DNA from 4 places in the Bacillus sp. URHA0034 genome. Region 1 is predicted to be linked to each of the others. Evidence: predicted binding sites of a transcription regulator. Region 1 holds the regulator's gene; each other region holds the start of a gene.
What was found. The regulator Rex, encoded in region 1, represses fermentation and respiration genes when NADH is low (regulators of the CRP and FNR family bind a similar motif). The targets are predictions, from matches to a motif close to TTGTGAAATATTTCACAA.
Positions count from the first base shown of each region.

Region 2: ACZ9EE_RS09870 (YwiC-like family protein) is a predicted target of Rex. The motif match lies at 5,484-5,501, and genes of this name have one in related genera.
Region 3: nirB (nitrite reductase large subunit NirB) is a predicted target of Rex. The motif match lies at 6,300-6,317, and genes of this name have one in related genera.
Region 4: ACZ9EE_RS29295 (formate/nitrite transporter family protein) is a predicted target of Rex. The motif match lies at 1,324-1,341, and genes of this name have one in related genera.

Region 1 is NZ_JBWCDK010000002.1:2,638,974-2,646,656, reverse strand. It holds gene tsaE (tRNA (adenosine(37)-N6)-threonylcarbamoyltransferase complex ATPase subunit type 1 TsaE) at 435-887, shown strand; gene tsaB (tRNA (adenosine(37)-N6)-threonylcarbamoyltransferase complex dimerization subunit type 1 TsaB) at 888-1,595, shown strand; gene rimI (ribosomal protein S18-alanine N-acetyltransferase) at 1,608-2,057, shown strand; gene tsaD (tRNA (adenosine(37)-N6)-threonylcarbamoyltransferase complex transferase subunit TsaD) at 2,054-3,079, shown strand; gene ACZ9EE_RS14630 (ABC-F family ATP-binding cassette domain-containing protein) at 3,621-5,540, opposite strand; gene moaC (cyclic pyranopterin monophosphate synthase MoaC) at 5,820-6,317, shown strand; gene ACZ9EE_RS14620 (redox-sensing transcriptional repressor Rex) at 6,351-7,004, shown strand; gene ACZ9EE_RS14615 (YhbD family protein) at 7,112-7,683, shown strand, end outside.
Region 2 is NZ_JBWCDK010000002.1:1,650,094-1,657,776, reverse strand. It holds gene ACZ9EE_RS09900 (TIGR04053 family radical SAM/SPASM domain-containing protein) at 1-351, shown strand, start outside; gene ACZ9EE_RS09895 (Crp/Fnr family transcriptional regulator) at 397-1,095, opposite strand; gene moaA (GTP 3',8-cyclase MoaA) at 1,436-2,452, shown strand; gene ric (iron-sulfur cluster repair di-iron protein) at 2,522-3,220, opposite strand; gene ACZ9EE_RS09880 (molybdopterin molybdotransferase MoeA) at 3,449-4,714, shown strand; gene mobB (molybdopterin-guanine dinucleotide biosynthesis protein B) at 4,708-5,238, shown strand; gene ACZ9EE_RS09870 (YwiC-like family protein) at 5,557-5,895, shown strand; gene ACZ9EE_RS09865 (hypothetical protein) at 5,892-6,323, shown strand; gene ACZ9EE_RS09860 (Crp/Fnr family transcriptional regulator) at 6,324-7,016, opposite strand; gene ACZ9EE_RS09855 (YjzC family protein) at 7,288-7,467, shown strand; gene clpB (ATP-dependent chaperone ClpB) at 7,590-7,683, shown strand, end outside.
Region 3 is NZ_JBWCDK010000002.1:2,486,608-2,494,290, forward strand. It holds gene aceB (malate synthase A) at 1-1,205, opposite strand, end outside; gene ACZ9EE_RS13950 (precorrin-2 dehydrogenase/sirohydrochlorin ferrochelatase family protein) at 1,377-1,994, opposite strand; gene ACZ9EE_RS13955 (hypothetical protein) at 1,991-2,854, opposite strand; gene cobA (uroporphyrinogen-III C-methyltransferase) at 2,799-3,446, opposite strand; gene nirD (nitrite reductase small subunit NirD) at 3,466-3,786, opposite strand; gene nirB (nitrite reductase large subunit NirB) at 3,783-6,206, opposite strand; gene ACZ9EE_RS13975 (hypothetical protein) at 6,434-7,420, opposite strand; gene ACZ9EE_RS13980 (hypothetical protein) at 7,502-7,683, opposite strand, start outside.
Region 4 is NZ_JBWCDK010000002.1:5,628,531-5,636,213, reverse strand. It holds gene ACZ9EE_RS29300 (VanW family protein) at 1-279, opposite strand, end outside; gene ACZ9EE_RS29295 (formate/nitrite transporter family protein) at 466-1,290, opposite strand; gene ACZ9EE_RS29290 (hypothetical protein) at 1,580-2,014, shown strand; gene ACZ9EE_RS29285 (proline dehydrogenase family protein) at 2,090-3,079, opposite strand; gene ACZ9EE_RS29280 (DHA2 family efflux MFS transporter permease subunit) at 3,255-4,793, opposite strand; gene ftsZ (cell division protein FtsZ) at 5,151-6,317, opposite strand; gene ACZ9EE_RS29270 (hypothetical protein) at 6,563-6,862, opposite strand; gene ACZ9EE_RS29265 (NAD(P)/FAD-dependent oxidoreductase) at 7,004-7,683, opposite strand, start outside.

The DNA.
Region 1 (7,683 bases):
GACAAATTTTCAAAGAGCTTTGAAGAAAATGTCCATTAGAGAGGATCCAATGGACATTTAACCTAAGAAATTTGATGATATTGTCCAATAAAGAGGTTCTATTGGACAGTTTTTTAATATATCCTTTGAATTTGTCCAATAGAGCAGTTGGTCTATTTATAACCAAGAACAAGAGTGAAACCATGTAAACGGTACTTCGTCCCCTGATGAGGTACAAATTCAAAGCCAAATCTTTGGATGATCCTGATGGTAAGAATCAGGGATTAATTCGGGGGTCTGTCTAACATAGAGAACCGTCCTCTTTTTGCATTAAAGCCCAAATTCTTATAAACAACATAGGTATTCATCCTTAGGAAGCATCCTAAGGTTTTTTTTATGCCTAAATAAGGGTAAAATGAAAATAAAGAATTGTTATGGTAAAGTTAGGTGATTGGATGAAGGAATTTGAATTAACGACATCAAACGATAGGGATACTTCGCAATTCGCGGAAAGACTCGCGAAGTATCTGCAGCCAGGTGACGTCATTGCTCTTGAGGGCGACCTAGGGGCTGGAAAAACTACGTTTACTAAAGGCTTAGCCAAGGGGTTAGAAGTAAAAAAGACGGTTAATAGCCCTACATTTACAATAATCAAAGAATATCGAGGACGGCTTCCATTGTATCATATGGACGTATACCGAGTAGCGGATGCTTACGAAGATCTAGGCTTTGATGAATACTTTGCAGGTGAAGGAGTTACCGTAGTGGAATGGGCCCATCTGATTGAAGAGCAGTTGCCAGAAGAACTGTTAACAATCTTTTTATACCATCAAGGTCAGGATCAGCGGAAAATTGTCTTGAAGCCTAAAGGACCTAGATATGAGCAATTATGTAAGGAGATATTTTAGATGACCATTTTAGCGATAGATACTTCTAATTATGTTTTAGGAGTAGCGCTGTTAGAAGATAATCAGGTGCTCGGTGAATATATTACCAACTTAAAGAAAAACCACTCTGTTCGAATAATGCCTGCAATCCAAACCTTAATGAAGGATTGCGACAGAGTACCTGCTGATTTAACGAAGATAGTGGTTGCAAAAGGGCCTGGATCCTATACAGGAGTTAGAATAGGCGTAACCGTAGCAAAAACGTTAGCCTGGACCTTAAACATACCCCTTGTTGGGATTTCCAGTCTTGAAATATTAGCAGCCGGTACAGGGCGATACTTTAATGGGTACGTATCACCACTATTTGATGCTAGAAGAGGGCAGGTATATACAGCTCTCTATCAATATCAAAACAGTAAGTTGGCAGCGGTAAGGCAGGATCAGCTCGTTATGTTGGCTGACTGGGCCGCTGGCCTACAAGAATTGGACAAACCTATTTTATTCGTCGGAAATGATTTACCATTGCATCATGTTAAAATCGAAGAGATTTTAGGAAATAAAGCTATCTTTGCCGGCATAACAGAGCACAACCCTCGGCCAGCAGAGCTGGCGGCATTAGGGCAGGATAAACCAGGAGAAGATTTACATTCCTTTGTTCCAAATTATATTCGCTTGGCAGAAGCTGAAGCAAAATGGCTGGAGGCAAAGGGAAAAATTCTAAATGGATAGGGTTAGAGATAAATGGTAGATTCTTATGTTTTTCGTTTTATGAGGGAAGAGGATATTGACCAGGTATTAGAAGTAGAGCAGGCCTCCTTTACCACACCATGGAGTCGAGAGGCATTTTTCAATGAAATACACAATAATAAATTTGCTGTTTATATCGTCCTTGAGGAGGATAATAAAATCATTGGGTATTGCGGCACATGGATCGTCATTGATGAGGCCCATGTAACCAATATAGCGATCCTCCCCGGCTATAGGGGCAAGAAACTGGGCGAAGCTTTATTAACAAAACTAATTTCGACAGCCCGTGAAATGGGAGCAAGGAGTATGACACTTGAAGTCCGTGTGACTAACCATGTCGCTCAATCCCTTTACCGAAAATTCGGGTTTCAAAACGGCGGGATTCGAAAAAATTATTATTCCGATAATCAGGAAGATGCATTAATTATGTGGGTGAACTTATGAAAAAAGATTTATGGATAGTAGGAATTGAAACTAGCTGCGATGAAACCGCCGTAGCGATTATAAAAAATGGCCGTGAAATAGCAGCGAATGTGGTGGCATCGCAAATTGAGAGTCATAAAAGATTTGGAGGGGTTGTCCCTGAAATAGCCTCTCGTCACCATGTTGAACAAATAACCATCGTAATAGAAGAGGCACTGCGCCAAGCGAAGCTAACATTTTCGGAAATAGATGCCATTGCCGTTACAGAGGGCCCAGGTTTAGTGGGCGCATTGTTAATTGGGGTAAATGCTGCTAAGGCCCTTGCCTTCGCTCACAACAAGCCATTGGTGCCGGTTCACCATATCGCTGGGCATATTTATGCAAATAGATTGGTAACTGAACTAAAATTTCCACTCCTGGCCCTCGTCGTTTCTGGCGGGCATACGGAGCTTGTTTATATGAAGGAGCATGGTCACTTTAAAGTGATTGGTGAAACAAGAGACGATGCAGCTGGTGAAGCGTATGATAAGGTTGCAAGAACTTTGAATATGCCTTATCCAGGCGGCCCTCATATTGATCGTCTGGCCCATGAAGGTAAACCGACAATTGACTTACCAAGGGCATGGCTTGAGGAAGGATCATACGACTTTAGTTTCAGTGGTTTAAAGTCAGCTGTTATCAACACGGTCCACAATGCAGAGCAGCGCGGAGAGACCATTGTCCCTGAGGACTTAGCAGCAAGCTTTCAAGAAAGTGTCATTGAAGTGCTTGTGAAAAAGACTGAGAGGGCTGTTGCAGAGTATCAAGTTAAACAGCTATTAGTAGCAGGAGGCGTTGCTGCCAATAAGGGACTAAGAACCACCTTGGAACAGACCTTTTTAAAACACCCTGAGGTTGAATTGGTGATACCTCCACTTTCATTATGTACGGATAATGCAGCAATGATTGCTGCTGCCGGCAGTGTTATGTTTGAAAAAGGAATCAGGGCTGGCTTGAACCTTAATGCCAATCCTGGGCTTGATATCGAATTATATAACGAATAGTCCTTCCGAATCGGGAGGATTTTTTTGTATTTAGAACAGAGAATTGTCCAGCTCCAGCGCCCTAGCGGCTAGTGTCCTTCGCGCTTCGCCCTACGATAAGTGAACATCGAATCGCTGCCGCTCTTCGTGTTGTCTATCTCCAGCGCCTAGGGGCTCGGGGTCATAAGCCAAACCGTCAAGAAGGCTAGAGAGCAGCCTTCTCGCCGGCTCGTCTTATGCCTGTCGCCCCTGATCAAGGCGCTTACGCTTTTCGAATTTCCTTTATCTCAGTTGAAGCACTCCAGGCCATACGCTTCTGAACAATGCGCCTGCGCTTTTCTTGCCTGTGGATAAAAAATTCTGAAAAGTAAATATAATATTCACAATTTGTGGATAGATATCAACAATCTGTGGACACTGTGGATAAAAGTGGGGATAACTGTGGATATTGTGGAAAACTGCAACAAATGTTTATATAAATACTATTTAAAATGTGCGTAACCTTGTGGACAACTAAATTTCATGTTAAAAAAAAACCGGGAAAATACCCCCGGTTTCGTCATTATTCGGCAAGCGCAGCCCATTCATCCATTAACTGCTCCAGTTCTGTTTTTGCTTTTTCATTCTGAATATTAATATCTAATACCTTTTCATGATCTTGAAAAACCTCTGGATCACATAACTGTTGTTCAAACGCTTGAAGTTGCTCTTCAAGTTCCTCAATTCGCTGTTCCACTTCATCTAATCGTCTTTTTCGCTGGCGTTCAAGTTTTTTACTCTCTTTATCCTGTTGATAACTATTTTTTTCGATTGAATCCTTCTCAGCGGTTTTCTTAGCAGAGTCTGCTTGTGCGAGTGCCGCTAGTTCTTCCTGTTCGAGTTTCTTATCCACATAATAATCATAATCCCCCAGATACTCTAAGCTGCCCTTAGGACTCAGCTCCAACACCTTAGTCGCAATCCGGTTTATGAAATAACGATCATGTGAGACGAATAGGATGGTACCAGGATAATCAATCAAGGCATTTTCCAGTACTTCTTTGCTGTCGAGGTCGAGGTGGTTCGTCGGCTCGTCTAAAATAAGCAAATTGGCTTTTTCTAGCATAAGCTTGGCAAGTGCGAGCCGTGCTTTTTCGCCGCCGCTTAAGGTTGAGACAATTTTCAATACGTCGTCACCGGAAAAAAGGAAATTACCTAGAACTGTCCGGATTTCCTTTTCGCTTTTTAAGGGATAGTCGTCCCATAATTCATTTAACACTCGCTTATTTGAGGTTAATTCTGCTTGCTCCTGGTCATAATAACCAATTGCAAGATTGGTCCCATAGAGGATGGTACCCGCCAGTTGAGGCAGCTTCTTGATAATCGTTTTTAAGAGTGTCGATTTCCCAATTCCATTGGGTCCGACTAATGCAATACTTTCTCCTTTATAGGCCCGAAACGAAATATCCTCCGAGACCTTTTTACCTTCATACCCTACAGCCAAGGATTCTATCGTCAATACATCATTGCCGCTTTGTTTTTCAATTTCAAAGGAGAAGGTAGCTGATTTCTCATCTCCAAGCGGCCGGTCCATTAACTCCATTTTTTCAAGCTTTTTACGGCGGCTTTGGGCTCGTTTCGTCGTAGAGGCCCTAGCAAGATTACGGTGGATAAAATCTTGCAGATTAGCAACCTCTTGCTGCTGTTTTTCATAGAGTTTCATATCGCGCTCATAATTGGCTGCTTTTTGATCAAGGTAGGCACTATAGTTGCCGGTAAATCGTTGGATTTGTTTCCGTGATACTTCGTAAACTTGGGTGACAACTTTGTCTAAGAAATAACGGTCATGGGAAACAATCAAAATGGCACCATCATATCCCTGTAAATATTGCTCCAGCCAGGAAAGGGTATCGATGTCAAGATGGTTAGTAGGCTCGTCCAATATTAAAATATCAGGTTTTGTTAATAACAGCTTTCCTAAAGCGAGCCGGGTCTTTTGCCCTCCGCTTAAGCTTGTAATCATCAGTGAACTGTTGTGAAAGTTTAACCCGTAAAGGACGGAGCGAATATCGGCTTCATATTGATAGCCGCCCTGCTCTTTAAATTTAACCTGGAGCTGATCATATTCTTTTAAAATACGCTCATATTTTGCACTATCTTCAAAAATATCAGGGTCGGCCATTTGTTCTTCGAGTTGACGAAGCTTTTTTTCCATCAATCGAAGCGGTTCAAAGACGGTTAACATCTCATCCCAAATCGATAAATTTGATTCAAGGCCGGTATTTTGCGCTAAATAACCGATGGTTACATCCTTGGGTTTAATAATCTCGCCGCCATCATGGGACAGGTGTCCGGCAATAATCTTTAATAACGTGGATTTCCCAGCGCCATTCCGACCGACAAGGGCAACGCGGTCGCGGGTTTGTAATTCAAGCTTTATATTCGATAAAATAAGGTCAGCCCCATAATATTTTTGCAGTTGGTTTACTTGCAGTAAAATCATTTATATTCACCTCTATTAAAAAAACAAAACGTAAGGATTATGTCGCATGGTAATATAAGACAAAAGCTGTATTCCCATTTCATCTTTAAAGTGAAACCTTTCACTTATATAAGCAGCAAATCAGTCTTTACTATATAAATAGTGTACCGTATTAGCGTAAGGTCGGCAATAAAGTGAGGATTTATGGCACTTTTTTCAAGAAAAAATACATATTCGTTCAAAGTTTCACACACATTGTGGTAAAAATAGTGTATTATTTTTTCGTAGGGGGATTTTTTTATGGCAGAATTTACGCATTTCAATGACGAAGGCAGAGCTAAAATGGTGGACGTTAGTGACAAACCCGAAACCGCACGAACGGCTCTTGCTCATTCGAGTATTACTGTAAGTGATGAAATCTTTCAAAAGATATCAAACCATGAAATGAAAAAAGGCGATGTTTTAGCGGTCGCACAAGTAGCAGCGGTAATGGCTGCGAAAAAAACATGGGACATTATTCCAATGTGTCACCCGATTCCACTAACAGGGGTCAATATATCCTTTTCATGGGAAAAAGGCCAAAATGAGAGCCATCAATTGCATATTGCTGCAGCCGTTAAAACAAAAGGAAATACAGGTGTTGAAATGGAAGCGCTCACAGCGGCATCAATTTGCGCTTTAACCGTTTATGATATGTGCAAAGCAGTAGATAAAGGTATGATCATTGGACCGACATACTTAGTTGAGAAAACAGGCGGAAAAAACGGAGACTTTAAAAGAACGGAACAAGTTAAGTAATATTTACATTTTTGGAATGGGGTGTGGGAGATTATGAGCAATGAAACGATGAAGATACCACAGGCGACAGCAAAACGGCTGCCCCTCTATTATCGGTTTTTAAAAAATCTGCATACTTCCGGGAAACAAAGAGTTTCGTCTGCGGAACTAAGTGAAGCGGTAAAGGTAGACAGTGCAACGATTCGCCGAGATTTTTCATACTTTGGGGCCTTGGGGAAGAAAGGGTACGGCTACAATGTCAATTATTTGTTAACCTTTTTCCGTAAGACACTTGATCAAGATGAACTAACAAAGGTTGCGTTAATTGGGGTTGGTAATCTAGGAACAGCCTTTTTGAACTATAATTTTTTAAAAAACAATAATACCAAAATAGAGGTTGCCTTTGATGTCGATCCGGAAAAGATGGGTGCAAAAGTTCGGGAGGTTCCTGTTTATCACATGGATGATCTCGAAAAGGTGCTCTTAGAGCAAAAGATATCCGTTGTCATTCTTACGGTTCCAGCCCCTGTTGCCCAAGTGATTACCGACAGGCTGGCAAAAGCCGAAGTAAAAGGGATTTTGAACTTCACGCCCGCACGATTAAATGTCCCTGCATCGATTAGAGTTCATCACATCGACTTGGCAGTGGAATTACAGTCTTTAGTTTATTTCTTAAAACATTATCCAACAGAAGAAATAGAAGAATAATGATAAAAGGGTGTTTTACTAACAAAAATTAGTGAAACACTTTTTTTGTCTCTTTACAAACGTAACAGTGTTATGTTACATTCTATTTTAGAAAGGGGTTATCTAAAATGAGCGACGAGTTAATTTCTAAAAAGGAGCTGCTGGATCTTGCCGGTATTTCTTACGGCCAGCTGTATCGATGGAAGCGGAAGGATCTGATCCCGGAAGAGTGGTTTATCCGAAAATCCACGTTCACAGGACAGGAAACGTTCTTTCCAAAAGAAAAGATTTTAGAGCGGATTAATAAAATCCAGACCATGAAGGATAATTTGTCTTTGGATGAATTAGCAGATATGTTTTCACCTAATATTAGTGATTTAAAGCTGGAAAAGGATGACCTCATAAAACGTAACATTGTTTCACCATCTGTTATGGATATTTATTTGGAAATGGATAAAGGCAGTCATCAGTTTACCTTTTCAAGAATGCTCGAAGTTTATGTATTAGAGAAACTTTTACAGTCTGGGGAAATAAATTTAGATGAAGGTAAAATGCTGCTTCAAGTCTTAAAGGACAATACGCAGCTGATCAAACAGAGGAAGTGTGAATTAGTGATAACAAGAAAGCTTGGCGTTTCCTCTTGCCTGCTGCTGATTAATGCAGAGGCCTTTCATTTTGAACCCGGAACAAAAGTGGTCAC
Region 2 (7,683 bases), 990 kb from region 1:
GGCTTAACAGGTTCAATTGATGGACTTGGACGTGCCCCTAAAGGTGTTAATGATGGAAACGGCTTTGTGTTTATAACTCATATTGGTGATGTTTATCCAAGTGGGCTTTTACCCGTAAAGGCTGGGAATGTCAGAGAAACACCATTAGCGGAAATTTATCGGGAATCCCCTATTTTCAAGGATTTAAGAAATCCAGAGGGGTTTAAAGGGAAATGTGGTGTGTGTGAATTCAGATATGTTTGCGGTGGTTCGAGGTCAAGAGCGTATGCCATGACAGGGGATTACCTTGAGAGTGAGCCGTTCTGTGTCTATATTCCTAAATCATTAAGGGGAAAACAGGAACAAAGTTAACAGGAAAAAGGCTGCCTCACAATCAGAGACAGCCTTGAAAAAGTTTTACTCTATATTGCAATATACTGCTGAGCAGTTTTCACAGCCAATTTCGTCCTTTAAATATTGCAGATTTAATATGGAAATCTTGCCTTTCTTAACAGAAATAATTTTATCTCGTTTTAATTCACTTAGAATTCGATTTGTACTTTCACGGGATGTACCGCAAAAATTAGCGAGCTCTTGATTGGTGAGAGGCAAGTCAATGATAATTTCCTGATCCTTTTGAATGCCATAGCTATTGGACATTCTGATTAGAGTGGAGAATAAGGCCCCGCGTTTGCCGTTTAAAACAAGATCACGAAATTTGGTTTGGGTTTTGCGGAAATGGTCACTCATCCATTTCATGAATTCAAAGGCAAGCTTGCTGTTTTGGAAAATCTCACTTTCAATAATATCTTTTTTAATGGCAACAACTTCGCCTTCCTCAAGTACTTTTGCACTTAATAAATATCTAGGATTATCCGTAAATAAGGTTAATTCGCCGCAAATATCATTCGCGCCGCAAATTCTTAAGGAAAGTTCTCGTCCGTCTGAAGTAATTTTACTGATTTGAATTTTGCCGGAAAGAATAATATAAAGCTCCTCTGCAACCATTCCTTCTTGAAAAAGAAAGGTCCCTCGTTCACTTCTAAATTTCCGATCTGCAAATGTAAGTAATTCTTTTATTTCAATTGAATGGGTTGGTTTCAATGTCAACGTCATCGCATTCACCTCTAATTTATTTATTAACGAGTCAGAATTCGTAGTTTAGTTTGTTAATCTTATTCTAACTGATGACAGGTTCATAAAATGGGGTAAACAATGACAATATAGTGAAAACCTATAAGTTTTTATTAACACGTTTATGTAGTAATAAATAGAGACCTTCCTAGAAATAATGGGTAATCCTTGCCAAAAGAATCATTTATTCAATTAGAAACATCTGTTAAGATTAGAATAGATAAAATCTATTTTAATAGTGAATAAAGTAACAGCCTTTTTCGCGTAAACCTGTTACACTCATCATATAAAGCTTCCTTTTAATATAATGGAGTTGATATAAATGGAAAAAACCATTATTAAAGATAAATTAAATAGACCCTTGCATGACCTAAGAATTTCGGTAATTGACCGTTGCAACTTTCGTTGTCAGTACTGCATGCCTGCGGAGAAATTTGGCCCTGACTTTGAATTTCTCCCGCGAAGTGCCTTATTAACCTACGAGGAAATTGAACGGCTAGGGAGGATCTTTGTCAGTTTGGGTGTTGAGAAAATACGGCTTACTGGCGGTGAACCGCTGCTTCGAAAAGATCTCCCCCTGCTTGTAGAGAAGCTTTCAGTGATTGATGGACTTAGTGATATTGGTTTAACAACAAATGGAGTACTGCTTCCGAAATTGGCAAAGAACTTAAAAGAAGCCGGTCTAAAAAGGGTAAATGTCAGCCTTGATACCTTAAACGATGAATTGTTTGGTCAAATTAATGGAAGAGGTGTAGGAACCACCCCTGTATTGGAGGGGATTGAGGCTGCTAAGCAGGCAGGTCTTGGGGTCAAGATCAATATGGTCGTCAAAAAGGGGTTAAATGATACTGAAATTATTCCTATGGCGGAATATTGTAAAAAACATGGACTGGAATTACGTTATATTGAATTTATGGATGTGGGTTCAACAAATGGTTGGAAAATGGATGATGTGGTAACCAAGAAGCAAATTTATCTTTTGCTCAAGGATCATTTCGAACTAGAACCCATTGGTCCAGCATACTTTGGTGAAGTAGCTAAGCTCTATAAATATAAAGATAAGGATGTTAATGTTGGTTTTATCACGTCTGTTTCTGAATCCTTCTGCTCCAGCTGTACTCGGTCCAGGCTGTCTGCTAATGGACAAATTTTCACGTGCCTGTTTAATGGAAACGGTCATGATATTCGCAATTTCATGAGAAATGGAGCAACAGATGAGCAAATAACCGAGCGGATTACAGCGATTTGGAATGGCCGAGATGATCGATATTCAGATGAAAGAACAGCGGAAACCGATAAAAATCGCAAAAAAATTGAAATGTCGTATATAGGCGGATAACTCTCCTTTTATAAGAGAGTTATTTTTTTTCAAAAAAACAACCCGCTCTTGTTGAGCGGGCTGTTTCGGTTAGTTAAGATACCTTGGGAATAAGATATTATTTTCAAGATGTACATGCATATAGGTTAAGCTTTCTAATGCTTCTAAACGGGCATAAACCAAACGGTAGGTCCCACAGGCATCAAGAGGAAGGGGAAAATCAGATGTCACTGCGCGGATTTGTCGTAATAGTTCTCCGGCATGGTCATGTTCTTTCTCAAGCTCAACTATCATCTTAATCGCTTCTGCAGGATTAGCGGCCGTACCATCCGCAAGCTGCTTAATAAGTGGGAAGACTATTTCTTCTTCTTTGACCATATGGTCAAGCAATTCCTTTTTGAACTCATAAAAAAGCTCATTCATTTTAACAAGTTCCGGATGATGTTCACCATGTACACGTGAAACCTTAGTAACATATGGGCTCAGCATCGCTAATTCTTCCTCAGAAACACGATGGTAATTTGTAATCACATGATTAATAATGGTGTGGGAGTTGGAATCTGTCCACACATCAACATTTTTCTCTTTGTTTTCATACTTTTCAAAGACAACTTTTAATTCTTCTATGATATTGTCAAGGTTTAGCTCGTTTTGTTCTGCAGCTTGTGATAATGGGATATTTCCCCCACAGCAAAAATCAATTCGGTTTTTCTTAAATGTATCACTTGCTTTTGGAAGTTCGTTAACAATATCTCTTACTAATGAATCGGCTGTTATGGTGAAAGTCATGATTAATTCCTCCTAAAGATAAGGTAACTTATTTATGACTTAAGCATAATAGAAATATTGAATACTATAGGTGACCTGTATCACACATTGGCTATTTTTTTTCTTTTTCGTCTAATTTGTGACATTTGATACGTTTGTAAGTCTTCTATAGACTTATAATGAAAATTAGCTGTTATAATCCATTACATATCTAATCAAAATTATCTGTTTAGGAAGGAGATGATTTATTTGCTAGAAAGAAGAAACCCAATTTCGATTGGAGAAGCAGTAACACAAATTATGAAACATCAAATAAGCGGCGTGACGGAACACGTTTCAATAAGTGAAAGCTACGGACGTTACTTATCAGAAGATCTAATCGCTACGAGCAATGTTCCTCACTTTGATAGAGCTCCATATGATGGCTTTGCCGTTCGTTCTATTGATACTCTTGAAGCATCCCCATCAAATCCGGTTGAATTTAAAGTAATCGACCACCTTGGTGCTGGAATGGTCTCCGCTAAATTAGTCGGGGAAAAACAAGCTGTTCGAATTATGACAGGTGCGATGATGCCAAATGGAACTGATGCGGTAGTTATGTTTGAAGTAGCAAGGGACTATGAAAAAAATGGTATTCCATATATGTCCATTAAACGTAAAATTAACAAGGGTACTAATGTTTCTTTTATAGGAGAAGATGCCAAACAAGGCCAAGTTCTCGTAGAAAAAGGAACCTTGATAAACCCGGGTATACAAGCAATGTTAGCGACCTTTGGATATAAAGAAGTTCCCGTGGCAAAAAAACCGCTTATTGGTCTATTTGCTACGGGTACAGAATTGTTAGAGGTAGAAGAGGAATTAGTACCTGGGAAAATCCGCAACAGTAATTCCTATATGATTGCAGCTCAGATTGAGAGGGCCGGCGGAACCGTTCATTATTATGGAAAGCTTCCAGATGAATTTGATACATGTTTTGAAGCGGTTAAAGATGCTTTAAACGAAGTTGATCTTCTTATTACCACCGGGGGAGTATCCGTGGGTGATTTTGATTACCTTCCTGCAATTTATAAAAAACTCGGAGCAGACGTATTATTTAATAAGGTTGCCATGCGCCCTGGCAGTGTAACTACGGTTTCAGTTTTTAATGGAAAAATCCTCTTTGGATTATCTGGTAACCCGTCTGCTTGTTATGTTGGGTTTGAATTGTTTGTTCGGCCAATTATTCGCACAAGTCTTTTTTCTAATCTACCCCATTTAAGAAAAGAAAAGGCTTTGCTAGAAGTTGATTTTCCTAAAGCTAACCCGTTCACGCGATTTGTCAGAAGTGCCACCTTTATAGATGAGGGCAGATTGAAATCAACACCGAGCGGCTTGGACAAGTCGAATATTATTATGAGCCTGGCAGGTGCAAACTCATTGATGATCCTTCCAGGCGGTACTAGAGGGTTTATGGCAGGAACTGAAGTCGAGATATTGCTCCTTGATGATCAAGTCGGAAGTGCCTGGCCTTGGTAAAACCATTTATTTTTCAGGTGGTTGGCTATCAGAATAGTGGGAAGACAACCATTTTAAGCAAATTGATTAAAAACTTGACAGACCGAGGAACGAAAACAGTCACCATCAAACACCACGGTCACGGCAGTAAGCCTGCTGTATTGGAACAAAAGGACTCTTCAAGACATGTTGATTCAGGAGCACTAGCCTCGCTTGTCGAAGGCAGTGGAAGACTGATATTACAAGCGGACAATCTTAACTTAATCCTAGAAGAGCAAATAGAGTTAATAAAATTTTTTGAACCTGACGTCATACTAATTGAAGGCTATAAATATAAAAATTACCCTAAGCTCCTTTTATTAAGAAATAAAGAGGACTTGCCTTTATTAGAAGAAACAACCAATATTTGTGCTGTCGGTTATTGGTTAGAAGATTTAAACAATGCATCTTTTTATCCGTCTTTCTCCATTAAAGATGACGCTGTGATTCAATGGACTGCTGAATACATTCAGAGAAATGTTCATAAAAATGATGAAAAACGTTAATAAAATTGTCAAATATGTTACTTTTATCACAGCAATACAGCCTGGTTCGGATTATAATAATGGCAGGGGTTATATGGTTTGTTAATATAGGTAGTTAGATTATGGACTGGAAATGCAGGTTCCAAACAGTGGATAGCTACTCTAAAGATAATCAATGTTACCATAACTTGATTGGTTCCGATGCATTTCCATTCATAATACAGAACGTGTTAAGAAGGTAAATTGCCTTCTTTTTTTCATATTTTTTGTGATGCTCTTCACTTTATTTTCTGTTCAGTTCTTTTATAGTAAGGCTATCAGGAAAAGGAGTGAGAAAAGATGAAACTATTTTTACCAAAACAACATGGTGCATGGGCAATGCTGATCATTCCCTTTTGGCTGGGTGTTACCGAAGGTGGCTTTGTTTGGCAGGACGTACCATTTTTTATCGGCTGGATTTTCTTATATTTAGCGACATACCCTATGCTCCTTTTATTTAAAAAGAAAAAAATCAAATTTTATACCAATTGGACGATTATTTATCTTATACCTTCCTTATTGCTGTTACTATTTCCGCTGCTCAAAAGTCCTTCTATTGTCCTCTTTGGTCTGTTGATGCTGCCGTTTTTTGCAATTAATGCATACTTTACATCTCAAAAAAAGATCGTGCATTTATGAATGATATGAGTGCAATCTTTGCATTTTCCATTGCAGGACTGGCAAGCAGTTATTTAGGGAAAGAGGCGTTAAACTTTGAGACGTTGATTTTTCCTTTTTTAATATCAATATTATTTTTTATGGGCTGTACCTTTTATGTAAAAACCATGATAAGAGAGAAGAAAAGCAGCTTATTCAAATGGATTTCATGGGTTTATCATCTTCTTGTCGTGGCTGTATGGTTCCTTAGTGGTTTTTGGGTCGTGGCGATTGCTTTTATTCCAAGCTTACTTCGAGCTTACTTCTTTTATGGTAAAAAATTAACGCCGCTGCAAATTGGTGTATATGAGATTGTTAATGCAGCCATTATTTTTATCATTCTTGCGATTCAAATTGTCACTCTAAATTTAAAAAAATCGGTCAGCAGACCGATTTTTTTCTATGGTTAATTAATCAACTTTACATATCTCAACAGGGCAATCCTCACAATCGATTTCTCTTTTTAAATATTCAATATCATGGATAGTAATTGTGCCTTTATCAATTGAAATAATAGCGGATTTTCTTAAATCACTTAAGAGACGATTGACTACTTCACGTGAGGTACCACAGAAATTGGCTAACTCTTGATTAGTAAATGGTAATTCCACCAGTATCCCTTGATCTGTTTTCATTCCATAACTATTACTGATGCGAATTATAGTCGAATACAACGCCCCCTTTTTTCCATGGAGGACTAAATCACGAAATTTAGTTTGCGTCTTTCGAAATTGCAAGCTCATCCATTGGATGAATTCAAATGAAAGGGACAAATTTTGGGATAGCTTCTCTTCTAAAACATCCTTCATAATGACAGCCACTTCACCGCTCTCTACAACGCGAGCACTTAATAAATAGCGAGAAGAAGAGGAAAATAAATTTAACTCGCCAACAAAATCTCCTTTGGAGCACATTCTGATGGTTAGCTCACGTCCGTCAGGAATAATTTTGCTAACTTGAAGGATCCCACTTCGAACTATATACATTTCATCCGCTTGAGAGCCTTCCTGAAAAAGAAACGTTCCTTTTTCAATCTTTTTTATATGATGAACGGTCTCAAATAGATGTGATAATGGTACAGGCATTTCTTTTACTGACTGCATACTATAACCACCTTTAAAGGTACAAAATGAATTTCAAAAAATGCAAGTCATGGTTAATAAGATTCCCTAGATAATACTATAATTATATTGTTAACAAAGAATAATTATCAATATCTGTAGAATAAGTTCATACAATCGTCAAAAACTTAGGTCAATACCGCATATTACCCAGGAAATATTGTCGACATATGTTGAATTTGAAAGAATTTCCCTTTAATGCTGATGCAATCTAACGGAGATAATAAGGTTGTATTGAAAAGGGGGGATTAGAATGGGACAAAATCATCAGTTTAGATCAGGTAAAAAAGCACCGAATAATGGCTATTACATTGAAGTTGGTGATTCAGGGAGCAATGTAACCAATCCAAAGAAAATTAAACTCAAAGCAGGCGACCCGTTTCCTGAAACATCAAATGATGAACGTGTATGGACGTATGTTCGCAAACCTTAATTCGTTTAGTAAAAGTCATCTTTTTAAGATGGCTTTTCTTCTTATGTTATTTTACTTATCGTAATGAATTTCTTATAATAGAAATAAATAGGTCAAAAAAGGTCAAAAAGGAGTGAGAAACGGTGGACTTAAACCGAATGACGGAACGTTTACAAACAGGCATTATGGATGCTCAAGGCTTAGCAATTAAAGAAAATCATCAAGAAATTGATGAAC
Region 3 (7,683 bases), 150 kb from region 1:
AAGTCAGCAGCTGTAATCGTTATTCTCTGCTGTTTTGGTGTATGGATTTGGTTTGGTGTTGGCATTTCACGGTTGAATACTTCCATTGCGACCGGTACTAATCCTGGGTGGGCAACCCATGTTCCATCATGACCATCGCGGGCCTCCCGTTCCTTATCGGCACGTACCTTGGCGAACGCTTCCTCATTGGCCTGAGGATTATTTTTTATCGGAATTTGCGCGGCCATTCCTCCCATTGCTGGTGCCTTGCGGCGATGACAAGTTTGAATCGTTAATAATGAATAGGAACGCATAAAGGGTGATGTCATGGTTACCTGTGACCGGTCTGGTAAAATAACTTGCTGTTGATTACGCAGTTTTTTAATATAGCTGAAAATATAATCCCAGCGGCCACAGTTTAAACCTGCGGAATGTTCCTTTAACTCATACAGGATTTCATCCATTTCAAACGCAGCTAAAATGGTTTCGATTAATACAGTTGCCTTAATAGTTCCTTGAGGAATCCCAAGTTTCTCCTGTGTATACACAAACACCTCATTCCAAAGCCGTGCTTCTAAGTGACTCTCAAGCTTTGGCAAATAAAAATAGGGTCCCGAACCGTTTGCAAGCAGTGTGTTTACATTATGGAAGAAGTACATGCCAAAGTCGAAAAAGCTTCCCGAGATAGGCTTGCCATCTAAAAGTACATGTTTTTCATCGAGATGCAGTCCGCGCGGTCTAACAATGAGTACCGCTGTTTCTTCATTGAGCTGATATGTTTTTCCATTTGGATTTTCAAAGGATATCGTCCGATTGATTGCATCTCTTAAGTTGATTTGTCCTTCAATGATACTTTCCCATGTCGGTGATGTGGCATCCTCAAAGTCAGCCATAAACAATTTTGCACCAGAGTTTAACGCATTGATGACCATTTTTCGATCGGTCGGCCCTGTAATTTCTACCCGGCGGTCATGAAGGTCCTTTGGCAGCGGTGCAACGGTCCAATCACCGTTCCTGATATGCTTTGTTTCTGCAAGAAAATCTGGAAGCTTACCATTATTCAATTCCTCTTGGAGCTTATCCCTGTACTGTAACAGTTCAATTCTGCGCTGACCAAATTTGTGTTCTAACTCTTCAATTAAGTTCAATGCCTCTGGTGTCAAAATCTCATCATACTGGGCTTTTAATGGCCCAACTACTTCAATACCCGTAGTTTGCGTCGACATGTACTCGTTCACTCCTTTGTTATAATACAGTAATTATCTTTGTTTTGTATTATATAACAGGTTTTTGGAAAAGTGAACCATTTTTTCTGAAAATTTTTTAAAATAGGTAAATTTCCCTGTCCATATACATATGGATACAAAAAACGAGTACCCTACGAAAGGTACTCGCTTTTACTTTAAATCCTCATATAAACGCCGGAAATCCGAGGCGCGATTCGGACTATTTAATAATTCCTCGCTCACAATTGCTATAAGTAATTTTCTTTTTAGAGCAGGATCGTCCACTTCCTTCAAAATCCATTGCCTTGCCGTAAAAAGAAAGTCAAGGTATTCGTCATATCGTTCATCAAATTGCTGTTCTAACTCCGCCCGTAATTTCTTTGCAAGGGTGGGGCTTGCCCCGCCGGTCGATACAGCAATACTTAACCGGCCTCGCTGCACATGTGCTGGCAGATGAAAGTCGGAAAGCTCCGGATCATCAGCAATCGACACCAGCTGGTGCTTCCCTGCTAAGGATTTGACTGAAAGATTGATGTCTCTGTTATCTGTTGCCGCAAAAATTAGCGCTGCATCCTGAAGGTCTTCCGCTGAGAAGGATTTTTTCTTCCAATCAATTCTTCCATCCACAAAAAGGGTTTCGAGCCCCATAGTTGCCTCCGGACTAACCACAATTACTCGGGCCCCTGTACCAAGCAGGCCGTGCACCTTTCGCTCGGCCACCTTGCCGCCGCCAATTACCACTACCTTTTTTCCATCAAGTTGTAACATAATCGGATAATTTGTACTCATTCATGTACTCCCTGTATTGGATGCTCCACCATATAATTCACTAACGCCTCCCTCGATGGGCAGGATGGCCTTTTAGTTGAAGCTAGTCCAGCATGGAGGGCAGCGGTTTGTGTTAACTCTCCCATAGCGATAACCTGCTTATCCTTCAACAACTCTACTGCATTTATATCACAATCTGCTAGTGCAGCCATAAACGGTTTAACAGAGGCACTGCTTGGGAGTATCACTGTATTGACCTGTGCTTCCTTAAGCATCCGCTGAAAAATTGGAAGGAATTGCTGATCTAATTCCTTCCGGCTTGTTACCATTACCTCTGATTTTTCAAAGCCCATTTGTAACAGGTGACTATCGCCGACAATCATTGTATTTTCTGAGGCATAGATTTCCGGAGCCAGCTTCCCGATCATTCCGCGTTCACGTAATGCCTTTAGTGTTTTGCTGGACAGCCCAAAGAGTTCTGCACGTATGCTGCGAATATCGATTTCCTGTTCAATGACTGCTGTAAAAAATTCTGCCGCACTTTCAGGAGATGTAAATAATATTTTTTCAAAACGGGTCACATTTGTAAGATCAAGCGGTTGTTTCGTTACTTTCCATTTGGGAAACTCAATGACATCTGCCCCTTGGTCCAGTAAGTCTTTTGCTAATTGACTTGGGCTGGCACTTGTGCGGGCAAGCAGGATTTGTCTGCCGTATAACGGCTTTTTCTCAAACCAGCTGATTTTTTCACGCAGGGAAATGACTTCCCCTACTAAAATGATAGATGGGTTACTGAACTTGGCTTCCAATACCTTTTCGGAAATATCAGCTAATGTTCCCTGCAGTGTCTTTTGCCGGCCAAAGGTACCCCAGTGAATCAAGATTATGGGTGTAGACGATGCCTTCCCATTGTTGAATCAGATTTTTACAAATAAACGGTAAATTCCCCACCCCCATGTAAAAAGCAATCGTATCCACACCGCGGGCAAGACCTTCCCAATCAAGGAGCGGCTTGCCATCCTGTGATTTATCATGAGCTGTTACGACAGCGAACGATTCGGCGTGCTCCCGATGAGTAACAGGAATTCCCGCATAAAGGGGGGCTGCAATCCCTGATGAAATGCCAGGAACAATTTCAAATGGAATCTGGTATTCAGCAAGGGCTGCTGCTTCCTCGCCCACTCTGCCAAATACGCCAGGATCGCCGCCTTTTAAACGGACTACTATTTTTCCTGCTAAAGCCTTTTCGACTAGGAGGTCATTAATGTTCTCCTGCCTTAATGTATGACGGTCAGGCAATTTGCCGCAATAGATAAGCTCACAATCACTGCCGGCAGATTCTAATAGCTTGGGATTGGCAAGCCGGTCATATAGAATGACTTCAGCTTGCTTTATTGCATCCAATCCTTTTACCGTAATTAAGCCTGGATCACCTGGACCTGCTCCTACTAAAAATACTTTTCCTGATTTCATCCTGCAGCCTTCCTTCCCTCTATAAAACAATAAAGATGATATCTTCTTTGATTTCAACCTTAAAGGTTCTGACCTGACCTTCGTCAGGCGCCTGAACTTTTCCATCTACTAATGAGATTTTCCAATCATAGACCGGACAATACACATAATCGCCGCTAATCAGGCCCTCAGAGAGGACGCCACCCTTTGGATGCGGGCTGTGGTTTTCTAATGCATAAACCTCTCCAGCTGTTGTTTTAAATAGAGCCACTTCTGTCGTGTCAACTTTGATTGAATATCCAGCTCTTGCTTTAACATTTTTATAATGTGCTACTGGTATACGGGTGATTGTTTCGATCATTTGGATTCACTCCCGACTGAAATGTTATGTCTTGTATAATATTTGTCTTTGATTTCTGCATTTTGAATCGCTTCATTCCAAGGCTCAATATATTTATTCAAGGTTTGATCCATTCTTTCGTTTAAAGCTTTACGTGTTACATCGTCTGCCAGTACTTCCTTGACATGATCCAGTCCCATCCGCTCTACCCATTTAGAGGTCCGCTCCAAATAATTAGCTGTTTCCCGATAATATTGAAGGTAAGCCCCTGTCATTTCCATTACTTCCGCTTTGGTTTTCACCGTACATAGCAGATCACCGGCGCGAAGGTCAACACCACCGTTACCAGCCACATAGATTTCCCAGCCCCCATCAATTCCGACAAAGCCAATATCCTTGATGCCAGCCTCAGAACAGTTTCTTGGACAGGCAGACACGCCCATTTTCACTTTATGTGGTGTATCAAGACGTTCAAATTTCTTTTCCAACTCGATGCCCAGAGCCATTGAATCTTGGGTTCCATAGCGGCAGAACTGCGCACCAACGCAAGTCTTAACGGTTCTTAATGTTTTTCCATAAGCATAACCGGAAGGCATATCAAGCTCTTCCCACATGGCCGGAAGGTCTTCTTTTTTTACTCCGAACAAACCAATTCGTTGTCCACCAGTTAATTTTACTAAAGGAACGCTATACTTTTCAGCAACTTCAGCAATTTTTTTCAAATCCGCTGCTGTGGTGACCCCACCGTACATTCTAGGAACCACAGAATACGTTCCATCTTTCTGAATATTGGCGTGCATCTTCTCATTCACGAGACGGGAATCACGGTCATCCTTATAGGCATCCATATGAATCATGCCAAGATAGTAATTGATTGCCGGACGGCATTTTGTACAGCCTTCTAAGTTATTCCAATCAAGTACATTCATGACCTCTTTGACACTTGTTAAGCCTTTTTCCTTAATTTCCGCTACCAATTCCTCACGGCTTAATGTCGTACATCCACAAATGCTTGTTTTCTGAGCTGCGGCTGCATCAAACTGATCACCTAGTGTATGAGCAAGAATTTGGCTGACCATTGGTTTACAGCGTCCGCAAGACCGCCCAGCTTTAGTGCAATGGCTGACTTGGTCTAATGTTGTTAGGCCTTGTGTTTGAATTGCCTCCACAATGGCTCCTTTTGTGACACCGTTACAGCCGCAGACTAATTCGTCATTTGGCATGGATGCAATATCGTCAGTATCGCCTTCTCCAGTACATTCTGTATGGAAAATAGAAACTCCAGTGATATCTTCCTTTTTAGTCAGCATTCGGTATAATCTTGTGCTGTCTTTTGTGTCACCATATAGGACAATCCCTACGATTACATTGTTTCTAGTTAACACTCGTTTATAGAGACCTTCGTACTCATTGTAAATCATGATAGATTTGGTCGTACCATCTTCAAAAATTTCACCGGCAGAGAATAAATCGACACCAGCCACCTTTAACTGAGTACCTGTAACAGAAACCTCGTATGCGTTTGTTTCAATCCCGCAAATGCGGCTGGCAAGGATTTTGCCTTGCTCATATAATGGTGCAACCAAACCGTAAACAATTTCTCTATGTTCGGCACATTCACCGACTGCGTAAACATGAGGGACACTTGTTTCCATATAGTCATTTACCATGATGCCGCGATTCACATAAATGCCACTGTCTTTTGCAACTTGCGTATTAGATTTAATGCCGATGGCCATTACCACGAGATCTGCTTCGACTTCAGAACCGTCTTTAAAGCGAAGTCCTGTAACACGTTCATCCCCCAAGATTTCAACTGTTTGTTTCTCCATTAAGAAATTCATGCCTTGTGATTCTAGCTCTGTTTTTAGTAATGAAGAGGCAATTGGGTCCAACTGGCGTTCCATTAGATGGGGCATCAAGTGTACAACATCGACTTTCATACCTAGGTTTAACAGTCCTCTTGCGGCTTCTAGTCCGAGCAGACCACCGCCAATGACGACAGCTTTTTGGTATTGCCCAGCTGATTTGATCATCATTTCACAATCTTTTATATCACGAAAACCCGTTACCCCTTGTTTATCAGCACCGGGAATTGGGAGAATAAAAGAGTTGGATCCGGTTGCGATAATCAGTTCATCATAGTCCACTACTCGATTTTGATCACTGATAACACGTTTACCTTCTACATCGATTGCTGCTATGGCCTCGCCGCTGTACAATTGAATCTTATTTTCCTTATACCATTCAAGCGGGTTGATAATAATATCGTCAAAGTTGGTGTCACCTTGGAGAATATTTGATAGTTTAATACGGTTGTAATTTGGATGCGGCTCTTCACCAAAGATGGTAATTTCAAATTGCTCAGTGTTAAGTTTAAGGATCTCCTCAATGGTTCTTACTCCAGCCATTCCGTTACCGATCATAACTAACTTCTTCATATCTGGTTGGCTCCTTTATCGTTAATAGTTGGTTAATTTTTTATTAGTAGGTTTTCTCTATAGTTAGATTGTAAAGGGTCCAGTCCTAAAAAATTGTGACGTTCATCACATCTCACAAGCTAATTGTGAACATTTCTAGTAAATGTCAAAGCCTGATCATTAGACACTACGTAACCACTATTACTAAATGGACAAAATAAAAAAGGGTGACAGGCACCCTTTTTACGTTATGCGGGTTGTTTACTTTTTTTAAGTAGGAGCTGGGGTTTGATGATGGTATTGATAACGGGAACAAGGATACCAATTAGCGCTACAGGGGCAAGTTCCCATAAGACCAGCGGCGGGGTGATGAGTATTTCGGATTTATGAATGGCGTATAGGCTGAGAAAATAAGCAAGGCTGCCAATAAGTCCAGCGAGCCAATTGGTTCTTCTCAGCAATAAGAAGGCCAGCGGTATCAGGATAATGGTCATTGGCACATAGGAGGTTGGATAATTGACTGCTGCAAAGATCGCTTTCCCGATAAATCTTAAGCAAACATAAAGTACGGCACCCATAAACGGAATCGTAAAATCACGGCAAATTCGTGCCGTTATAACGGTCAATAACCCTACCATTAACAAGGAATAAATGGGATACACATATTCCGGTATACCGCCGAAAATCTGTGAGGCCGGGTCCGATATTAACTGAAGGATTTCCTTTGAAGCGATTGATTTTCCATGCATGTACTGGTAATAAGAGATAGCCCCATTTTCCTGCTGCATATTCGGAAACAATAAGCATTCCAACAGGAACATCGCAAACCACGTATGCAGCGACTTCCATGTCGGTACTGTATGCCACGTAAAGAAATAAAAACCGCGCCATACCCCAAAAATCATGATATCTGTTGCTATATAGTAAATAAAATGGGTTGGACTCCAGGTCGTTAAATCAATTCCATAGGCAATATGATACGTAAAATCAAGCGGAATGCCAATCAGAAACAGACCGTATCCAATCGTAATGAGATTCCTTGAAAATCCGTCCATGTAGGTTGAGTGTCTCCACTCTTTAAATAACAGGAACCCCCCTAAGGCAAACCCCATTGTATTCACAATATGGGGAATAGAGTACTCTTCAAATAAATATTTAAAGTGATAGGATGCATCCCAAGCAGATCCTATAAATTTTAATAAAAAAGCGATCACCCATAAACGGTAATATTTCATTCCAGTCATCTCCTCTCAGTTTTCCTGCCCATGTTCCATAACGTCCAGCACCCTTGATTCACCGTTAAAATATTGCTGTCATTATCCTAAGAGGTCAAACGGATCCCCTAAAATAGCGATAAGGATATAATTAATAGCTAATGCCACACCAAACACAATCCCGGCCATCCGGACCTTTTTTTGCGTAAACAACTTATAGATAAAGACAATACCGGCACTGACCACAAAAACATTACAGGTTAAAAAGGTCCAAAGCATACTTT
Region 4 (7,683 bases), 3.0 Mb from region 1:
TTTATATGCGTCTGGATTACTTGCAAACCCTAATTCCTCTGGTAAAAAAGTTTTAACAACACTCTTTGTATTTGGATCAATGACATTAACGACAACGGGTTTCTTTTTTTCTTCCTTTGGCGGTTGTTCCTGCGGCTTTTGACTTGGCGGCTTTTGCGGTTCAGTTACCTTTTCCCTTTCATGGTCCGGTTTGTTTGTGGCCGCCTTCTCATCACACCCTGCTAAAGCTAGTAAACTCCCAATTAATAATACTGAAATTGCCCATCTTTGCTTCACCATGTTCCCAACTACTCCTCTAAATCGAATGTCACACAATCCAGTGCAAAATTGATAACACGGATTGCCTCCATTCACTCATTTTATTCTCTTGACGCACGCAATATTACTTAGATAAAGGATGGTAAAGTGAGAAGCACGACAAAAAAGCAGCCTGACCAAACGGTTCAAGGCTGCTTAGACAATCATTTATCTTGTTCCAGTTTTCGCAATCGGTTTAACAACTTTTACTTCTGTTAAGACAGGCAGATATTTTTTATAGGTATGCCAATAGGCCATGGCAATAAATATCGTACCGCCCACGGCATTTCCTAAAAAGACTGGGATAAAATTGTGAATATAGTCCATCCATGTAAAATGGCCTGCAAAAATCGCCGCAGGGATGACAAACATATTTGCCACAACGTGTTGGAATCCAATTGCGACAAATGCCATCGTTGGGAACCAGATGCCTAAAATTTTCCCAGACATATCATTCGCACCATATGATAGCCAAACCGCAGAGGCAACCAGCCAATTACAGCCAATTCCAGATAGAAAGGCCTGGAGAAAGGTTGCTTCAAGCTTGTGGTCTGCGATACTAATCGTTTTTTCTAGAAATGGCGTGGCTTCGGTTAGGCCGACTAAATGTCCAAAGAAATAGGCAACAAAAAGGGCGCCTAAAAAGTTACTGATGGTAACGAGGAACCAGTTATAGAGTACCTTTCCCGTACTGATCCTTTTTGCCATTCTTGCTAGAGGCACCGCCATCATATTCCCAGTCAGTAATTCCCCGCCCGCCAATAATGTGAGAATAAGACCGACCGGGAAGATGCTTGCCCCAATTAAACTGCCTAATCCCTCTAAATTGCCGGTTAGCGTAGCGGTTACACGGATAAATAGCAGGTAACCAAGTGCTATAAACGCTCCTGCTTCAAAACCTAATAGGATGGTTTGAAGTGGTGTATACTTGGTTTTTTTAACTCCGTTCTCGACTGTTATGGCCATGATTTGATCCGGTTTACTAAACCCCATAATAATTACACCCTCATTTTCTTTTCTCTTTATTTGTGAAATGTTTAACATAGTTTTATTTTAAAGCATTTTCTTACGAAAACCTGTGAATATTTCTTTAATAATTTTAGAGCGCTTTCATTCGACAATTTTTACACAAAGCTAAATTTCATGTCACATTTTGCGGTAAATTATATGTTATAATATATAAGTGTATTAATTTCACTAGTAAAACACTTAACACCATCGCTTAATCCTATTTGCTTTGGTTTCATGATATAGTAATTATTAATTGAATGGATGTGTTAACATGGAGAATACGATTGAGACGGTTTATCGTTTAGAAAATCCTGAAAAAAACATTATTAAATTTGCGACCGGCACGCAGCTTCGTTATGAGGATGTTATTAAAGAAGTATTTGGAGTTGCATGTATCAATGATTTACACATGATGATTCAATATAACAAAAGCTTTCAAACAAGTATATGTAACAGCTATGGCATCAGCGAAAAGAAAATCACCCTAGATAAAATCATTCGCATCGCATCCAAAGCAGATATGCTCACCTTCAAACAACATCTAATCGAAAATAAACAAAACTACCAACAAGACCAGGAAACTGCTCCAACAGAAAATACCAACCATGTCAACCGCCCTTTTGACACCATCATCAAACTCCAAGAAGGAATCTACCAATGGGACGACAGTAATTACTCCTACAGCGTTGTTACAAATGGTGCCTGACACCAGTACAAATAGAAAAGCCAAGTATCCACTCCATAAAGGAATAGATACTTGGCTTTTGTTTTGTAATGCTTTTTATCTTCCTTTCTTATTAGTAGATTTAGATTTAGACAATCTGCCTAATAGAAACGCGCTAGCTGCGACGCCGATGATGGTATTAGTTTTCTTATTAAAAACCTGTTTCGCAACTAGATTTAAATTTTGCGGTCTTTCGGCTAATCGTCTCATGAAATATCCATACCAATCATTCCCAAATGGAACATACGTACAGAAATTATATCCCTCATTAGCTAAACTTAACTGCAGATCTTTCCTGAATCCATACAGCATTTGGAACTCGAACTGGTCATTAGGAATATTGTTTTCTTTAACAAACGCCTTTACATGATTGATAATCCTGTGGTCATGTGTGGCAATTGAAGTAAATTTCCCGTTCAAGAGATGCCATTCAATCAATTTAATATAGTTCGCATCGATATCCTTTTTATCTTGATAAGCAATTTCTGCTGACTCTTTATAGGCACCTTTTACAATCCGGATTCTGTGGTTTTTATATCTTTCAAGATATTCTAAAGCATTATGAAAATATGCCTGAATGACCGTACCCACATTATCATATTCAAGTGAAAGTTCGTCCAAAAGATTAAAGGTCAACTCTAAATGCTTAAAGTCCTCCATATCAATGTTAACGAACATATCATATTGGCCAGCCAAGTGAACAATCTCTCTGATATTAGCTAAACAAAAGTTATAATCAATATCCAATCCGACTTGGGTTGGTTTTAATGAAATATGTGCATCCACTTGATTTTCATGGATCGCCTCAATCACTTTAAGAATTTGTTCTTTCGCAGCAGCTGCTTCCTCTTCTTTAAAGACAAACTCCCCTAAATTGTCGACTGTACAAGAAATCCCTTGAGCATTAAGCTCTTTAATGCTTTTGATTACTTCTGGTATATTAGTTCCGGCCACAACAGTTTGTGCCCCCATTTTTAAGCCATACTTTTTAGCAGCATTATTTAAAAATTGATTTTGAGATAAGTCCATGAAAAAATCCTTCAACATTGCGATTTCCCCTTGCTGATTGTTTTATTTTCATTATAGCATACGCTTTCAATAAAATTTATTTTGCGAATTTTTCGAAATAAAGCGCCATCATTTCTTAAATGAAAAAAGCTCATCTCTCCGAAAAGAAATGAGCTTAAACAACTTGTTTATATTACAAATGGTGTCAGGCACCTTAGTTTTGTGCTAGCTTTGATGAGATTTTTTTCTCGCTAGGTTTTGTTTGGCTTTTTCCTTCTAGATCTTCTGCTTGTTTGGATCGTTTAATAAAGAAGGATAGGACGAGTGCGACTGCTGCAATAAAAGTAGCGATTAGAAATGAGAAATTGATCCCATTTAACATGGATTGCATCATGATTTGTTGTTTCATTTCCGCTAGAGCTGCCTTTGATGGCGGCGCAGTTAAATGCTGCATCGCTGCGTTACCAAGTTCTTTTGCGTGTGATTCTGCACGGTTTGACATAATCGTAACCATTAAGGCTGTCCCAATCGCACCTGCAACCTGGTTTAGGGTATTGTTCATTGCCGTTCCATGTGGGTACAGACGTTTTGGAAGCTGATTTAGACCATTTGTTGATACCGGCATCATGACCATCGCCATTCCCATTGAACGAATAGAATAGATCATAATTAGATGGGTATAGGTAGTATGCAGCGTTAATTTACTAAAAGCATAAGTTGTTACCACAATAATGGTTAAACCCGTAACAGCAAGAATTCTGCCGCCAATTTTATCAAATAATTTTCCCGTCAGTGGTGACATAAACGCCATCAAGATTGCTCCTGGCATAAGCAAGAGTCCTGCATCCATCGGAGAAATCCCCCGAAGGTTTTGCGTATAAATAGGCAGCAGGATCATCCCGGAAAATAAGGCCATATTTACCACCATAGAGATGCATGATGATAAGGCAAACATTGGATATCGATAGACACGGAAATTTAATAGTGGTGCTTCTTGTTTAATTTGACGGAAAATAAATAGGAACAAAGAGATAATTCCGATCATAATCGTTCCGTAAACCTGTGGGCTATCCCATCCTTTACTGCCGGCAGAACTAAAGCCGTAAAGGATTCCACCAAATCCGACACTTGAGAGAATAACTGATAAGAAGTCGAGACGAAGATTAACCTTTTCCTTTTTATCTTTAAGCAAAAATAAACCAATTAAGAGAACAACGATAGCGATTGGTGTAATAAAATGGAAAAGCATTCTCCAGTCGTAATGCTCCACAATCCAGCCTGATAAAGTTGGACCGATCGCTGGAGCAAACATGAGAATGAGTCCAAAAACACCCATTGCCATTCCCCTTTTTTCAATTGGAAAGCTTACTAGCATAACGTTCATTAACAATGGCATTAAGATTGCTGAACCAGAAGCCTGAAGCATCCGTCCTGCAAGCAGCAAGGCAAATACATGGGCGAATCCAGCAAGAATAGTCCCGGCAGTAAATAACCCAATAGCTGCAATAAAAATATTCCGAACAGAAAACTTTTGTATTAAGTAAGCACTAATCGGAATTAAAATTCCGTTCACCAGCATAAAACCTGTTGTCAGCCACTGTACAGTAGATGCCTCAATATTTAAGTCTCTCATTATAGAAGGCAGCGCAATGTTTAGTAACGTATTATTTAAAAATGAGATAAAGGCACCTACCATTAGAACGGCAATAACACCGTAAGGTGGACGATCAGCATGCTTTTTGGTTTGTTCCATTTAGTTTCCCCCTTGGAAGCTTTGTTTGTATTTGTACGTTAAAATCGCATAAAGTATATCTTATACCTTTGGTTCAAGTATTGCAATGGAAAAATACTAATAAATAACAAGTTTTATAAAAGCAAATTGATTTAATCCATTTTTTTATACTAGGAGTCCAAATTTCTGCAGCCCTATCTATTTAATACCCTAGTCAAGGCTTACCTTAAAACTATTTTTCATCTAAAACGGAATTATTAATCGATATAGGTACTAGAAGACAAAGGTCGGATCGGAAAACAAAGATAAACATCTCCTATACATAAAAAAGAAACACTCCCATTCAAAAAACAGTGAATAGGGAGTGTTATCGATCGATTATCGTCTTCTGTTCCGATTTCGTAAAAAAGTTGGAATATCAAGTGATTCCTCTTGGCCCTGATAGGAACGATTGTATTCATATATTTGTTCATCCTGATGCGGCCTTTGTTCTTCGTGCTCTTGGACATTATGCTTAAAACTTTCCTCACGTTTTGGCTGTGAAAAAGCTTCAGTTACAGGAGCGGCAGAAGGTCTATGTACTTCATTTTCGCTATTCATAAACCCTGTTGCAATGACCGTGATCATAATTTCGTCTTTTAAATTGTCGTTAATAATGGAACCAAAGATCATATTTAATTCATGATCAGAGGCCGATGCGACTAGGTCGGCTGCTTCCTGTACTTCATACAGACTTAAATTACTGCCGCCAGTAATGTTCATTAACACACCTTGTGCTCCATCAATTGAGGTTTCAAGTAATGGACTGGAGATCGCTTTTTTCGCTGCTTCAACGGCACGATCTGGGCCTTTCGCTACACCAATGCCCATTAACGCTGTTCCTTGGTTCGTCATTATCGTTTTTACATCGGCAAAATCGAGGTTAATAAGGCCTGGAACGGCAATTAAGTCAGATATACCTTGAACACCCTGACGAAGTACATTATCTGCCTCACGGAATGCCTCTAACATTGGGGTTTTTTTGTCGACAATCTGAAGCAGGCGGTCATTCGGAATAATAATGAGCGTATCTACCGCTTCTCTCATTAATTCAATTCCGCTGGCAGCATTGACGGCACGTTTTTTTCCTTCAAATCCAAACGGGCGTGTGACTACCCCAATCGTAAGGGCACCTAGTTCACGGGCAATTTCTGCGATAGCTGGAGCGGCCCCGGTCCCGGTACCTCCGCCCATACCAGCGGTTACGAATACCATATCGGCTCCGTCTAATACTTCTTGGAGCTGCTTTCTGCTCTCTTCTACTGCTCTTCTGCCGACTTCCGGATTCGCCCCAGCACCAAGTCCTCTAGTCAAGGTGGCGCCAATTTGCATTTTAATTTCCGCTTTAGAAAGGTTCAAAGCCTGGGCATCTGTATTCACAGCAATAAATTCTACACCCTGAATCCCGTCTTCAATCATCCGATTAACAGCGTTATTTCCCCCGCCGCCAACACCAATTACTTTTATTCTCGCAATTTGATCTATATTCATGTCAAGATCCCACATTCGCTTCTCCTCCTAAACCCAATCATTACTTCATTATTCAGAAAATAAACTTTATCATAAAAAGTGCATTTTTCCTAAACTTATTACTTACTATTTTAGCAAAATAATAGGCTTGTTTGTATAGTACCACGTATTCATTTCAATAAAAAAAATCAAAAAAACCCTCAAATATGAGGGCAATTTCTAGCTATTTTGACCTTATTTCGTATTGTGGTCCTATTTCTTTCGTTTTTGGTCACATCTATTTACTCAGCGTCCTTCCATTCTTTTCGAACTAAGCGTAGTCCTCCGAGCATAAAATAGTAGCGCATTTCGATTAACCATTTCATAAATGAGCCAAACCTGCCATTGATATGATGGTTATAAACAATACCAGAAGCATTCTTACTTCCCAACGACATTACCATCCCTTTGTATATATAGTGAAATGGCTTCGCCGGCTGCCCGTATATTTTCAGCGCAATATTATAGGCACAATATTTGCCGTGTTGAATCGCGATTTGTGCTGTGGGAGGATACGGATCTCCCTTTTCATTATAGCTCACAGATGCATCACCTAAGACATAAACATCTGGGTAATTAGGCACCTCACAATACTCATTTACCTTAACACGTTCGTCAATTCGTTCAAATTCCTGGTTCTTTAGAACAGGTTTCCTTTGAACCCCTCCAGCCCAAACAAATGTTTATGTTACGATTACCGTTCCGTCTGCTAATCTGATCTGGTCACATTCCACCTGAGAGACTGAAACTCCTACTAAAAACTCACAGTTTACCTTTTTCAATGATTTAGTTGCATCAGCTACTATGGCCACAGGGTAGCCTTGGAGAATTTTCTTCCCAGGTTCAATGATTAGGATATGGACCTCCTCTCTTTCAACACCATACAGATTACAAAGACGAGGAATTTTTTCCTTTAATTCATGAATAAATTCCACTCCCGTGAACCCAGTACCTCCAATCACCCAATTTAATGAACCGCTTGGATTTTGACCATATTCTAAAAATTGCTTTTCAATATGCTCCCTAAGCCGGTACGAGCCTTCCCAGTCAAATAAGAAAAAGCCATGCTCTTTTAGTCCTGGGATATCATTGTTTTTTGGTGTACCGCCAATTCCAAACACAACATAATCGTATGGTAATGTATGCTCTTTACATTCGACTACTTTTCTATCAAGATTTAAGTTTGTCACTTCATCTTGAATAAACGTGACGAAATTAAGATCAATAATGTCTCGAATTGGCAGCTTGATAGATTCAGGATCCACTGTTCCTGCACCCATTTCATGAACCTTTGTCGTGAAATAATGATAATCATATTTATTTACCAAATATACGTCTATTCTAGAAGGATGGACCTTTTTCT